3 regions of the Paenibacillus sp. B01 genome follow, and region 1 is predicted to be linked to each of the others. Evidence: predicted binding sites of a transcription regulator. Region 1 holds the regulator's gene; each other region holds the start of a gene.
The links. The regulator LexA, encoded in region 1, represses DNA repair genes until DNA is damaged. The targets are predictions, from matches to a motif close to CGAACATATGTTCG.
Positions count from the first base shown of each region.

Region 2: GE073_RS18690 (DUF6731 family protein) is a predicted target of LexA. The motif match lies at 2,307-2,320, and genes of this name have one in related genera.
Region 3: GE073_RS20535 (SPL family radical SAM protein) is a predicted target of LexA. The motif match lies at 1,673-1,686, and genes of this name have one in related genera.

Region 1 is NZ_CP045802.1:2,804,609-2,808,783, forward strand. Features, by position in the region: gene GE073_RS12140 (alpha-N-arabinofuranosidase) at 1-1,002, shown strand, start outside; gene GE073_RS12145 (DUF6171 family protein) at 1,009-1,278, shown strand; gene GE073_RS12150 (hypothetical protein) at 1,455-2,033, shown strand; gene lexA (transcriptional repressor LexA) at 2,196-2,819, opposite strand; gene GE073_RS12160 (LysM peptidoglycan-binding domain-containing protein) at 3,027-3,509, shown strand; gene GE073_RS12165 (DUF896 domain-containing protein) at 3,668-3,862, shown strand; gene GE073_RS12170 (aldo/keto reductase) at 3,864-4,175, shown strand, end outside.
Region 2 is NZ_CP045802.1:4,359,160-4,363,334, forward strand. Features, by position in the region: gene GE073_RS18685 (hypothetical protein) at 669-1,187, opposite strand; gene GE073_RS18690 (DUF6731 family protein) at 1,203-2,210, opposite strand; gene sufB (Fe-S cluster assembly protein SufB) at 2,829-4,175, opposite strand, start outside.
Region 3 is NZ_CP045802.1:4,788,865-4,793,039, forward strand. Features, by position in the region: gene GE073_RS20525 (helix-turn-helix transcriptional regulator) at 1-160, opposite strand, end outside; gene GE073_RS20530 (hypothetical protein) at 276-509, shown strand; gene GE073_RS20535 (SPL family radical SAM protein) at 538-1,653, opposite strand; gene GE073_RS20540 (NAD-dependent epimerase/dehydratase family protein) at 1,775-2,686, opposite strand; gene GE073_RS20545 (glycosyl hydrolase family 18 protein) at 2,788-4,175, opposite strand, start outside.

The sequences.
Region 1 (4,175 bases):
ACGTACTTCGGCGTCGGCAACGAGAACTGGGGCTGCGGAGGCAACATGCGGCCGGAGTATTATGCCGATCTGTACCGCCGCTACCAGACCTATGTCCGCAACTACGGCGGCAACCGGATCGAGCGCATCGCTTGCGGCGCGAATTCCGACGACTATCGCTGGACCGAGGTGCTCATGCGCGAGGCGGGACGATTCATGGACGCGCTGACGCTTCATTACTACACGCTGCCGCGCGACAGCTGGCAGGACAAGGGCGACGCGACCGGCTTCGACGAGGCGGAGTGGTTCTCCACGCTCCGGAAGTCGCTCCGCATGGACGAGCTGATCACGCGCCACAGCGCGATCATGGATCAATATGATCCGGATGCCCGAGTGGCGCTCATCGTCGACGAATGGGGAACCTGGTACAACGTCGAGCCGGGCACGAACCCGGGCTTCCTGTATCAGCAGAACACGATCCGCGACGCGCTGGTCGCATCGCTGACGTTCCATATTTTCCACGAGCATAATCGCCGCGTGCGGATGGCGAACATCGCGCAGACGGTCAACGTGCTGCAGGCGGTCGTACTGACGGAGGGAGACAAGGCGCTGCTGACGCCGACTTATCATGTGTTCGACATGTACAAGGTTCATCAGGATGCCGAGCGGCTGGACCTGCAGCTGACGAGCGGCAGCTATCGCTTCGGCGAGGAAGAGATTCCGGCGGTCAGCGGGACGGCGACCCGCGACCAGGAAGGGAACGTCCACATCAGCCTCTGCCATCTCGATCCTCATGCTTCGGCGGAGACGACGCTGTCTCTGCGCGGCCTGCAGGATGGCGGCAGCTGGTCGGGCCTCGTGCTCGCCGGAGACAGCATCGACGCGCACAACACGTTCGAGCATCCGGAGCGCTTGCGTCCGGAGGCGTTCGACGGCTTCAAGCGGCAGGGCGAGGAGCTGGTCGTGACGCTGCCGCCGATGTCGGTCGTGACGCTGAAGCTGAGCGCGCCGGCCCAAGCCTGACGCAGCATGGCCGATACCGACTGCAAGGGCTGCCGGGAAGGCTACCGGGTGACCGAGGCGCAGATGCAGAGGCTGCTTGCGACGTCGGCATTCGCCCCGGACAAGCGGGTCGAGGCGGCGACCTATGAGCGCCGCCTCGAGGCCTGCCGATCGTGCGCGAAGCTGGAGGATGGAGTCACTTGCCGGGCCTGCGGCTGCATCATGCCCGTTGTCGCCTGGCTGCGAGCGCGCGAATGTCCTTTGCCGGGGCAGCGGCGATGGGCGAGCGAGCCGTAACGGCGACGGGCAGTCAGACGGGAGGAACGGCTCCGGCAGCTTGGACCGGGCGATCGGGCAGGATCGCCGGTTCCGGCTGCGGAGCCGTTTTTTTGCTGCCGTCCTTCCGGTCTATCGCTCTCGACGTCCGCATATGCTGAGTCCGAGAGAATCGGCAACGGAAGGGAGTGACATGCATGAGCTCGTCCCGCAGGCGGGTCCCGTCCGGGCCGCTGCCGCCATCGGCGCTATCCCGAACGGCCGGCGTCATGCTGCCGCTGTACCGGGAGTTCCTGCGCAGCAGGAAGTTCGCCGAACGCTGGTGCGAAGCGGTGCGCGAGGCGGATCTCGACACGCTGCTGAAGCTGCTCGCCCGGTTCGTGCCGCGCCGGGACATCCAATCGTTCAGTACGAACGGCATCGGCTTTTTCGCGGATGTGCGGGTCGAGGAGCCGTTCGGGCATTATACCAACGCGACGACGATCGTGCCCGGCATGGCGCAGTTCACCTTTCAGCCGGAAGCGCTGCGGCTCATCAGCCGTGCGATCCTGCCGCTTTATCGGAGGCTGTCGTCGAATCCGGCCTATGCGCGGCTGGTCGCGCTGGCGGTCAGCCGCAGCGACGAGGGGAGGCTGAGGCGCCTCGTGCTGCCTTATGCCCGAAGCCGCTATCTTGCCGGCATCCATATCGAGAGCGCGGGCTTTTATATGAGCTTCAAGCTGCCGGGAAGCCGCCTCGTCTATGTGAATGAATTTTTCCAGGAGAAGCTTCGTTGAACGCCGCCTCGGCATCGCGAAAAACGAGAACCTTTGACAAAAAAGCGCGCACTCTGTCGGAGTGCGCGCTTCGTTGAATAAGGGCGGAAGCGGCTGGGTAATGAAGGAAACTCGGCGCCGTCAGGCCTCTCGGGACGAGCGGCCGGAAAAGGACGGACAAGCTCAGTGGATGTCGCGGAACAATCCGATCACCTTGCCGAGGATGCTGACATTTTTGAGCCGAATCGGCTCCATCGAGGCGTTTTCGGGCTGCAGGCGGATGTGGTCCTTCTCTTTGTAGAAGGTCTTGACGGTGGCCTCGTCGTCCTCCGTCATCGCGACGACGATGTCGCCGTTGGTCGCGGAGGACTGCTGGCGGACGATGACGTAATCGCCGCTATGTATGCCGGCCTCGATCATGCTGTCGCCGATGACGCTGAGCATGAACACGTCATGGTCGCCGACGAAATGGGCCGGGAGGGGGAAGTACTCCTCGATGTTCTCCGTAGCGGTGATCGGCATGCCGGCCGTGACCTTGCCGACGACCGGAATCTTGCTGACCGCGGTCGGGAAGGGCAGCTCCGTCGGGGAATCGCCGTCGAGGATCTCGATCGCGCGCGGCTTGGTCGGGTCGCGGCGGATCAGGCCTTTCTTCTCCAGGCGGTCGAGATGGCCGTGGACGGTCGAGCTGGATGCCAGCCCTACCGCTTCGCCGATCTCGCGGACCGAAGGCGGGTATCCCTTGTCGCGGACTTCGTTTTTGATGAAGTCGAGAATCGCCTGCTGGCGGTTGGACACTTTAGACATCGCACTCACTCCAAGAATAGGTATAGTAGACCATACGCGTTTTCAAAAGTATACCACAGAACCCGAGTTCGTACAAACATAAGTTCGAGAAACAGCTGTTCGCCCGATCGATCGCAGGGAAGGGAACAAATGTTCCAAAATGCCGTTGACGGAAACAAGCGTTCGTGCTAATCTGAAGCCAGAACAAATGTTTGGGGAGTGGATCTCATGTTGACATTATCGGGATACAGCAGTCCAAGACAAGCCGCATCTTCGCCGTACGACGGCGGGCTCTCGCCCATGACCTCCGATATGGACCGCGCCGCGAGCCAGCTCCGCCGCGCATCCTCTGCCCGTGCCGGCGCCGGGCCGCGGCGTGCCGCCGCGAGCCGCGAGCGGGCTTCGTTCCGGCCGGCTTCCTCATGGACGGTCCGCCGCCTGCTGCCGTGGACGGTCTCGGCGCTGCTGCTTGTCCTGCTTCTCGTCAGCCTCTGGGGCGTCGGCGGAGCCGAGGGAGCCGAGATCGCTCCGGCTGGACCGGACGAAGGAACCGTAGTCGTGACCGCCGGCGATACGCTCTGGTCGATCGCCTCCGCTCATGCCATCGCCGCCGATACCCGGGAGGGCGTCTACCGCCTACAGAAGCGCAACGGCCTCGCTTCCCCGTCGATCGAGCCAGGCGACACGCTCATCATTCCGGCTACCCGCTGACCTTCAGCCTATGCTGCGGCCTCCCCCCATAATGAGAGACTCCCCAATCAGCCCTCCGGCCTCCGCCTGAGGGCCGGGCTGCTTTCTTGACATGTCTTCCCTCATCGTTCAAAGTGAGAAGGAAAAGCATTTTTCGGTCGAGGGGGGAGGAATCGGAAGTGGATATCAATGCGCTGATCAACCGGATCAACGAGCTGTCCCGCAAGGATAAGACGATCGGACTCACGCCCGATGAAGTCATAGAGCGCACCCGCCTGCGCAAGGAATACCTGGACAATTTCAAGCGCAATTTCAGGCAGCAGCTGGACAGCATCGAATGGACGGACGGACCGGAAAAGGAGAAGGAGGAATAGCATGGAATACCGTCTTCTTGGCCGCAGCGGCCTCGTCGTCTCGGAGCTGTGCCTCGGGACGATGACGTTCGGCCATACCGCGTCGGAATCCGACAGCGCGCGCATGATCGAGGAATTCCGCGAGCAGGGCGGGAACTTCCTCGATACCGCGAACGTATATGTGCAGGGCCGCTCGGAGGAGATCGTCGGACGCGCGATCAAGCCGTATCGGGACGAGATCGTGCTCGCGACAAAGGTGCGGATGCGCACCGAGCCCCATGTCAACGGCGTCGGCTTGTCCCGCAAGCATATCGTGCAGAACGTAGAGGCAAGC
Region 2 (4,175 bases), 1.6 Mb from region 1:
CTAGGCTTATTTCATATTTGGGAAAAACGGTTGCGAAACTTGCTGTGCATCGGCCACACATTTTCCATGGTATGTTACGAACCAGCCCATTTGCAATAATCGCAGTTGCCAAGGACGCAGTTCCTAGGACCTACGAGCCTCACACCGTTTGAACGTGCCGAGTCTTAGTCGGTGCAGTCTCCTCGGTTGCCAACCTTCCACACACAATGACTATTGTAAAGCTTTACTGCCGCATAGACCTATTGCACGGAATTGAGCCCAACAAACAGTCTTGCTGAAGCGCATTGGCTCGAACGCACTCTCTTCACCTTCTTCCAAACCAAGAGGTCTGTTTAAGAGTCGTTTGTAGCCCGCGTGACTTTACCGAGTAAACGTTCGCTTTGAACAGATGGTTCAGATGAAGCTCAAATGGGCGGCCAACCCTCTGATCGATATTCTGCAGTGTCAGAACGCTCTAACCGTTCCTCACGCTTCTGCTTCACGGCTCGAGCAATTATAACAATGAAAGCCAGTATATTGCCTGTATAGATACCTCTTGCTATTGTGGATCTCAACGAAATGTTTTAACTACTCGTCCAGGGACGAACTCTACGATCGGTTCTTCTTTCTTCCTCCTTATATACTTTTTCATGATATAGAAATATCTAATAGATCATATGAAAATTATTTTATTGTCTTGATTTTCTTTGAGGAAAATCAAAATTCTTGACTATAATATCAGTAACTAGTTTAACAGCATAAAAAGCTCCTAGTGACATATACCAAAAGAAGTAAGACCAGATACTTACTCCAATAGATGCTAAAAATCTATATGGTGCCTGTGGAAGGCTAGTAATAATTATTGAACCCACCACTACCGCTAACCCTAGATTTATCTGGCTCCGAAGGCTATGATAAAGATTCAATCGAAAAGCAGGAAAGAACTCTCTTATTCTCTTCATTACATCGCTATCATCAAGAGTAATAAGCAAAGTTAAGAATACGCCTGTGACCCCGATAACAATTGAAGCAAAGCTCACAACATTACCCATTAAGTTCCGTATATTGGTGATAAGACCAAAAAAGTGTAGTGCACCCGAAAGAAACCCAATAATCAGACATACAATGATTGAATGCTTTACCCAAATATCTTCAATCTTATTTATCCTCTTCAATGTGAATTCTTTCAGTCTATCTTTTTTGGCCATATTTCTCACCACCTCTTATTGAATGATTCCAATAATTCTTCTAATATCAGACTTTCTTGTCTTATATTTCTCAAGCATATTCGCGTGTAAAAACTCATGGCCAATAGAAGACTTTTGCTTTATTTCAAGACCAATTCGATCAGTCATTCTTGGTTCAATTAAATTAATTACCTCTACTTCGGAATCTTCGTGTTCTTTAACAGTTACCTCAATTTTGGGCCTACTTCTCTCGGGAAGATCTTTAAACTTTTCAAGTACTTCTCTAATCTCGTCCGCATTCAATGATGCAGTCTTTTCAGAAAACCCCATTGAGATTTGCAGTTCAATGTTAACCCCCGCAGATCTACCTATTGAACGTCTCATGTCTGACAGTATTCCATTGTCTCCATGGACTGAATCCAGCATAATATCGCTAGCCTTGATTTTAATTTTGCGATAATAGTCAGCTTGTAGTGCTGCCCCAACCTTGGAGTAATCCATAATAGGAGTAAGTCTTACAAGAAGCGGATCTTCCTCTTCCATACCATTTTCGGCCAAATACCGAAGCCGCAGTTCCGTCAAGTGAGCTTCAATTTGTTTTATAGTAAGGCCGTAGAAATTGGATTGAATCATGCATATTTTATACTGGTGGTCATATAGAATACTTACAAATTCACCTATGTATTCGTCATCCTCTAACATGATTTCTTCTTTTATTTTACCTATTTTCTTCTTTGAAGGAATGTTTGTATCGCGAAGTTTTGACAATTGAAAACTGTACACTTGGAACTTAGGATCATAAATATAGGAATCCGGTTCGACCTCAGCCTTCTCATCTCCAAGTTTTATAGAAGTATCGAAAGCGCCTTTTCTCGATTCCAAAAAATCGAGCATCGGTCCCATATCCCATAGATCAGCTGAGGTGAAATCAGGTTTTCCAAAAGTATTTCCATCATCATCGTGTTTCAGATCTTCTTGCAAGGCTAGCCTTGCAAGAACCAATTTCACTTCAAAATAATTAAACCGTACATATTTCTTCGCCATTAAGTCCCCTCACTTCATAATCAGGTAAGATTCGACAAATACTAGTACTATATTCCCCGATTATGAAACTCGACACAATTGGAACTCACGTTCTTAGGAACATTTGTTCTATTTTATCACATTGACTTGAAATAGCAACCCCCTCCAGCTGATGAGTTCAGTGAGAAATGGTAATTTTACGGCTAGCATTCGTAGTTAGCGAGATTCAACTAAAATGGCCGAAGATAAATTTTTTTAAATGTGACGATTCTTATAAATGAGCAATTGAACTTAAAAATTTTATTACAAAGAACTTGCCCATTTACGCATTTATAAAAAAAATCCGCAGAAAAGTTCTACGGATTCAACGAAAATTACTATGTTTTCGGAGGCCCAGTCCGTACCATTATTCGCACTTTAGGCAAAAAGTACAAACAGGTATTTCCCGAGCCCGAATACACGATTTAAGGCATAGCTACGCGTCTCATTCTCATCAACAAAGGAAAGGACTTCTACCTCGTCAAAGAGCTAATGCGACATGAAACACCAGGCAATGGACGCTTTCGACTAAACGGTATCATCACAGTATCAGAGCCACAAAAAACACCCTGAACCCCCTTTAATTACGCCTTTTATCGCTTACCCGATCGAACCTTCCATCTCGAACTTGATGAGACGGTTCATCTCGACCGCGTACTCCATCGGCAGCTCCTTGGTGAATGGCTCGATGAAGCCCATGACGATCATCTGCGTCGCTTCCGCTTCGCTCAGGCCGCGGCTCATCAGGTAGAAGAGCTGGTCCTCGGATACCTTGGAGACCGTCGCCTCATGCTCAAGCGTGACGTTGTCGTTCTTGATCTCGTTGTACGGGATCGTGTCCGACGTCGACTGGTTGTCGAGGATGAGCGTGTCGCACTTGATGTTCGCCTTGGCGCCTTCGGCGTCGCGGCCGAACGAGCAGAGGCCGCGGTACGTCACCTTGCCGCCATGCTTGGAGATCGACTTGGAGACGATCGTCGACGTCGTGTCCGGCGCCAGGTGGACCATCTTCGCGCCCGCGTCCTGGTGCTGGCCCTTGCCGGCGACGGCGATGGAGAGCACCATGCCCTTGGCGCCGCGTCCGCGCAGGATGACAGCCGGGTACTTCATCGTCAGCTTGGAGCCGATGTTGCCGTCGACCCACTCCATCGTCGCGTTCTCGTCGGCGACGGCGCGCTTGGTGACGAGGTTGTAGATGTTCGGCGCCCAGTTCTGGATCGTCGTGTAGCGCACGCGCGCGTTTTTCTTGACGATGATCTCGACGACGGCGCTATGCAGCGAGTTCGTGCTGTACACCGGAGCGGTGCAGCCCTCGACGTAATGCACGAAGCTGTCCTCGTCGGCGATGATGAGCGTGCGCTCGAACTGGCCCATGTTCTCGGAGTTGATCCGGAAGTAAGCCTGCAGCGGAATCTCGCACTTCACGCCCTTCGGCACGTAGATGAAGCTGCCGCCGGACCAGACCGCGCTGTTGAGCGCCGCGAACTTGTTGTCCGCCGGCGGGATGACCGTGCCGAAGTGCTCGCGGAAAATTTCCGGATGCTCGCGCAGCGCCGTGTCGGTGTCGGTGAAGATGACGCCTTGCTTCTCCAGGTCCTCCTGCATGCTGTGGTAGACGACCTCGGACTCGTACTGCGCCGAGACGCCGGCGAGGAACTTCTGCTCCGCCTCCGGAATGCCCAGCTTGTCGAACGTTTCCTTGATCTCCTGCGGCACTTCCTCCCACGTCTTGCCTTGCTTTTCGGAAGGCTTGACGTAGTACTGGATGTCGTCGAAGTCCAGATCGTCCAGATCGCCGCCCCATTTAGGCATCGCCATCTTGTTGAACTGGTCGAGCGACTTGAGGCGGAAGTTCAGCATCCACTCCGGCTCGCCCTTCATTTCCGAGATCGTGCGGACGATTTCCGGCGTCAGGCCTTTGCCCGACTGGAAAATCGCCTTGTGCTC
Region 3 (4,175 bases), 2.0 Mb from region 1:
CGGGATAGGATACGACCGGCACGCCGGCCGCGTAGAGCGCCTCCAAGTCCCGATAGATCGTGCGCACCGACACCTCGAAGCGCTCGGCGAGCTCCTGGGCGCCGACCCTGCGCCTGCCCAGCAGCAGCATCGTAATGCCGAGCAGCCTCGCCAGCTTCATTTCTCTTCCGCCTCCTTGGCGACCTGCGTTAGTGCTTCCTTGCTTTGGGGTAAGGAAGACAACCCCCTCCTAGCCGATCCGGCAGCGGAGACAACATCGAAAAGAGGTGCTCGACATGACCGACCCGAAAGACAAGTCGCTCCGATCCACGACTCCGTCCGTGGCCGATCGGGACCATCCCGAGCAGTACCCGACGGAAAAAGAAAGCCTGATGGATCAGGATCCCGCCCAGCAGCACGTCGATCCCATCCCCGTCGAGGACCTGACGATCGAGCAGCAGGATGAGAAGGACAAGACGCATACGAAGGATGACTCGTCCAGCGCCCGGAAGTATCGCACGGGCTTCTGAGGCGCTTGTCCTCGCCCCCGGCTCGAGCTTAAAAGGGGAGCGCCATCTGCTCCAGCACTTCCTTGACTGGCCCCCGGCTCGCTTCGGCCGCGGGGTCTTCTCTGCGCGCGGCCAGCCGCTGCCCTAATGAAACGGAGCTGCGCTGCGGCTCGAACGCGGCGAGGCCGCCGTCCGTAGGACCGCATCCGTCCGCCGGGCCGCAGCCCGTAGGGCCGCCGCCCGGCGGCCAGGCGCAGGCCTCCCCGCTCCACCGCCCCGGTTTCTCCACGGCCGGCAGCGAGCACGGCAGCCCGTAAAGCAGCCTCAGCTCCTCGACTCGCGCTCGCAGCTCTTCCTCGTAGCTGCGAATGGCATACGCTCCCTGGAAGATCCGCTCATACTCCGGCACCACTTCCGGAGCCGCTTCGCGAAGCACGCCGTAGTACCAGCCCTTCACCTCGGGCGTCAGCCGCAGCAGCGAGCTCATCAGGAAGAGAGCGCCACAAGCGCGGCTCGCCTGCATCAGCTCCTGCAGGGCGCTTCGGGAATCCGACAGCAGCGGCAGGATCGGGGCGGCGAATACGCCGGCCGGCAGGCCGGCCTCACGAAGCTCGCGAAGCGCCTGCAGGCGCGGCGCTGAGAGCGGAGAGCCCGGCTCCAGACTGCGGATGAGCCGGTCGTCCAGCGTATGGAGACTGATGTTGACCGACAGCACCCGGCACTGCGCGAGCAGGTCCAGATCCCGCAGGATGAGCGGCGAGCGCGTCGTAATCGAGACGGGAACCTGGTAACGGGCGAGCACCTTCAGGCACTCCCGGGTAATTCGGTGAGCGCCCTCGGCCGGCTGATACGGATCGGTAGCCGTGCCGATCGCCACATGCCCGATATCCCGCGCCATCGCAGCCAGGTCGAAGCGATGCCGCGCCGCCATCCGGTGCAGCTGCCCTTCGAGCGCGGCGGCGGCGTTCTCTTTGACGAGAATGCGGCTCTGGAACTCGTCCGCTCCCATGCCGATGAAGGAGTGGAACGCCCTGGCATAGCAGAAGCTGCAGCCATGCATGCAGCCGCGATAGGGATTGATCGACCAGCGGAAAGGCATCTTCTCTTCCTTGACCTTCGTCAGCAGCTGCTTGACTCGTATCAGCTCCGCCTTTGCTGCCGTCATGGCCTGCACCCCCTACAAGCGAACATTTGTTCTATATAGTGGAGTATAACACGCCCCTCCGGCTGCGGCAACCCGCTTCAACGCAAAAACGAGCTGCCGGAGCAGCTCGTCTCGCTCAAAATCAGGACAGGCCGGAATCGCTGCGGCCGGCTCGCTCGAGCCGCTCTTCGGCCAGACGCCCGATCAGTCCGGGCAGCCAGTCCTCCTGCCGCTCGAACCGGAATCCGGCCTTTGCCGCCTTGCCGCCGTCCATATACCAAGAGCCTTCGACTCCATAAGGAGAGCCGTTCTGCTCCGTCACCTCCGTCGTCAGCCGCGGCTGCCTGCCGGTCGCCGAGCCGATCATTCCGGCAAGCTCCCGCAGCGGGATGCTGCCTCCGGAGCAGGCGTTCACCGGACCGCTCAGCGGCGCCGACTTGAGCCAGCTCAGCAGCCGTCCCGCCTCATCGGAGCGGATGAACTGCACCCTCGCGTCCGGCGAAGGCATGCCGATCTCCAAGCCGGCAGCGACCCGCTCCACATGCCAGTGCAGCCTGCGCGTGTAGTCATCTTCCCCGACGACAAAAGGCGGCCGTACAAAGAGGGATTCCATGTCCGCCTGAGCCGCGAGCACCGCCTCCGACTGGCGCTTTCCTTCCGCATAGCTGAGCGAGTGGCGGTCGGTGCCGGTCACGGGATAGCCTTCCGGCAGCCAGTCCTCCTCCCGCTGAGCCTGTTCGGACGGCTCGAAGACCGCGAGCGAGGAGACGAAAACAAACCGCCCCGTCCTTCCGGCGAACGCCTTGCATGCCAGCCGAGCCTCATCCGGCGAGTAGCCGATCATGTCGTAGACGACATCCCACTCCCGGCCCTGGACGGCCGGCAGCAGCGAGCTTTCCTCGCCCCGATCCAACACCAGCCTTTCCGGCTCGCCCTCGTATGTCACCTCCGTCTTGCCGGTGGAGCCGACCGTCACCTCGTGGCCTTCCCGCAGCAGCTCGTCGACCAGATGCTTGCCCATGAGTCTCGTTCCGCCGAGCACCAGAATCCTCATGTCCTCATCCTTTCCTGTTGCCTCCCTTGTCGTATTCGTTCCCACGCGCAAAAAAACCTGCCTCCGGCGATGGAGGCAGGGCAGCTTGCAATTGGGACCGCTCAGGCCAGTTTCCACAGAGCGGGCGTCGTGGCCGGCTCCCATCCCGCCAAGGCGGTATGAGGCTGCAGGCACGCATAGGTCTTGCCGCCGTAGGTTGCTTTGTCCCCGGCTTTGTACGCCGTGCCCGGCGTCCAGGCCGCAGCTCCCGGCGTCGCGCTCGGCGTTGGCGCCGTACTCGGCGATGGCGTCACGCTCGGCGTTGGCGTAGCACTTGGCGTCGGCGTCGGCGTCGCGCTCGGCGTCGGCGTCGCGCTCGGCGATGGCGTCGCGCTTGGCGTCGGCGTCGCGCTCGGCGTCGGCGTCACGCTTGGCGTCGGCGTCGCGCTCGGCGTCGGCGTCGCGCTTGGCGCTGGCGTCGCGCAGGCTCCTACCGCCTTCCATGGTCCATTGGCTCCGCTCAGATCCGGCCGATCTCCTTGCGTCCACCATTTCGCCTCGTAGACCGAACCGTTGTACGAAGCCTTCTGGCCGCCGACATACACCGTCGTCGCACTCCAAGCCGCCGCCGTGCATAGGCCCGGAGTCGGCGTCGGCGTTGCGCTTGGCGTCGGTGTCGCGCTCGGCGTCGGCGTTGCTGTCGGCGTCACGCTTGGCGATGGCGTCGGCGTCGCTCCTGGCGACGGGCTCGGCGCCGTGCCGTACAGCTTTTCATACTCGGCTTTCGAGGAGCTTCCGTTCAACGTCACCCGCTGAGGCCCGCCGGAGAAGTTCAGCTTCATCATGCCCGGAATGTCCAGCGTCGCGCCGTTCGCGATCGTCTGCGTCGCCGTTCCCGTCAGACGGTAGCGGTTGAAGTCCCACGCCGTGGAAATCCGCTCGACCGAACCGGCTCCCCACGCGGAGGTCAGCGTCGTCGTCGTCGGCAGATCGAACTCCAGCTTCCATCCCCCGGCGATATCCTCTCCGGTGTTGTTCGTGATCTTGAGCGAGTATGTGTAGTTCGGATGATCGTAATTGCCGCTGAACGCGATGCTGAAGTTTTTCGGCGCAGGCAGCTGCGGCTTCGCGGCTCCTCCGGGCAGTCCGGCCGTCTTCAGCTTGTTGTAGGCGAATTCGGTCAGCGTATTGCCGTACGTGTACGTTCCGTCGGCCGCCTGCGAGTAGTCGCCGGTCAGCTCCCAGAACATCATGCCGCCCAGGCCCTTTTCCTTGATGTAGTCCAGCTTGTATCCGAGCGATTCCGTGTCCTCATAGGTCAGGAAAACTTTTTTGCTCGCGTTGAACAGGTAAGGCGTTTTTGTCACCGGGTCGAAATAACGCTTGTTGGCCGGGTCTTTGAGCAGATTGAGAATATGCCAAATCGGATTCGCTCCGGCCGGCTGCTCCGGCGCGGGATCGTTCCAGATGCCGAACTCGCCGTCCGCCCCTCCTCCGGTCGTCGGCGCCG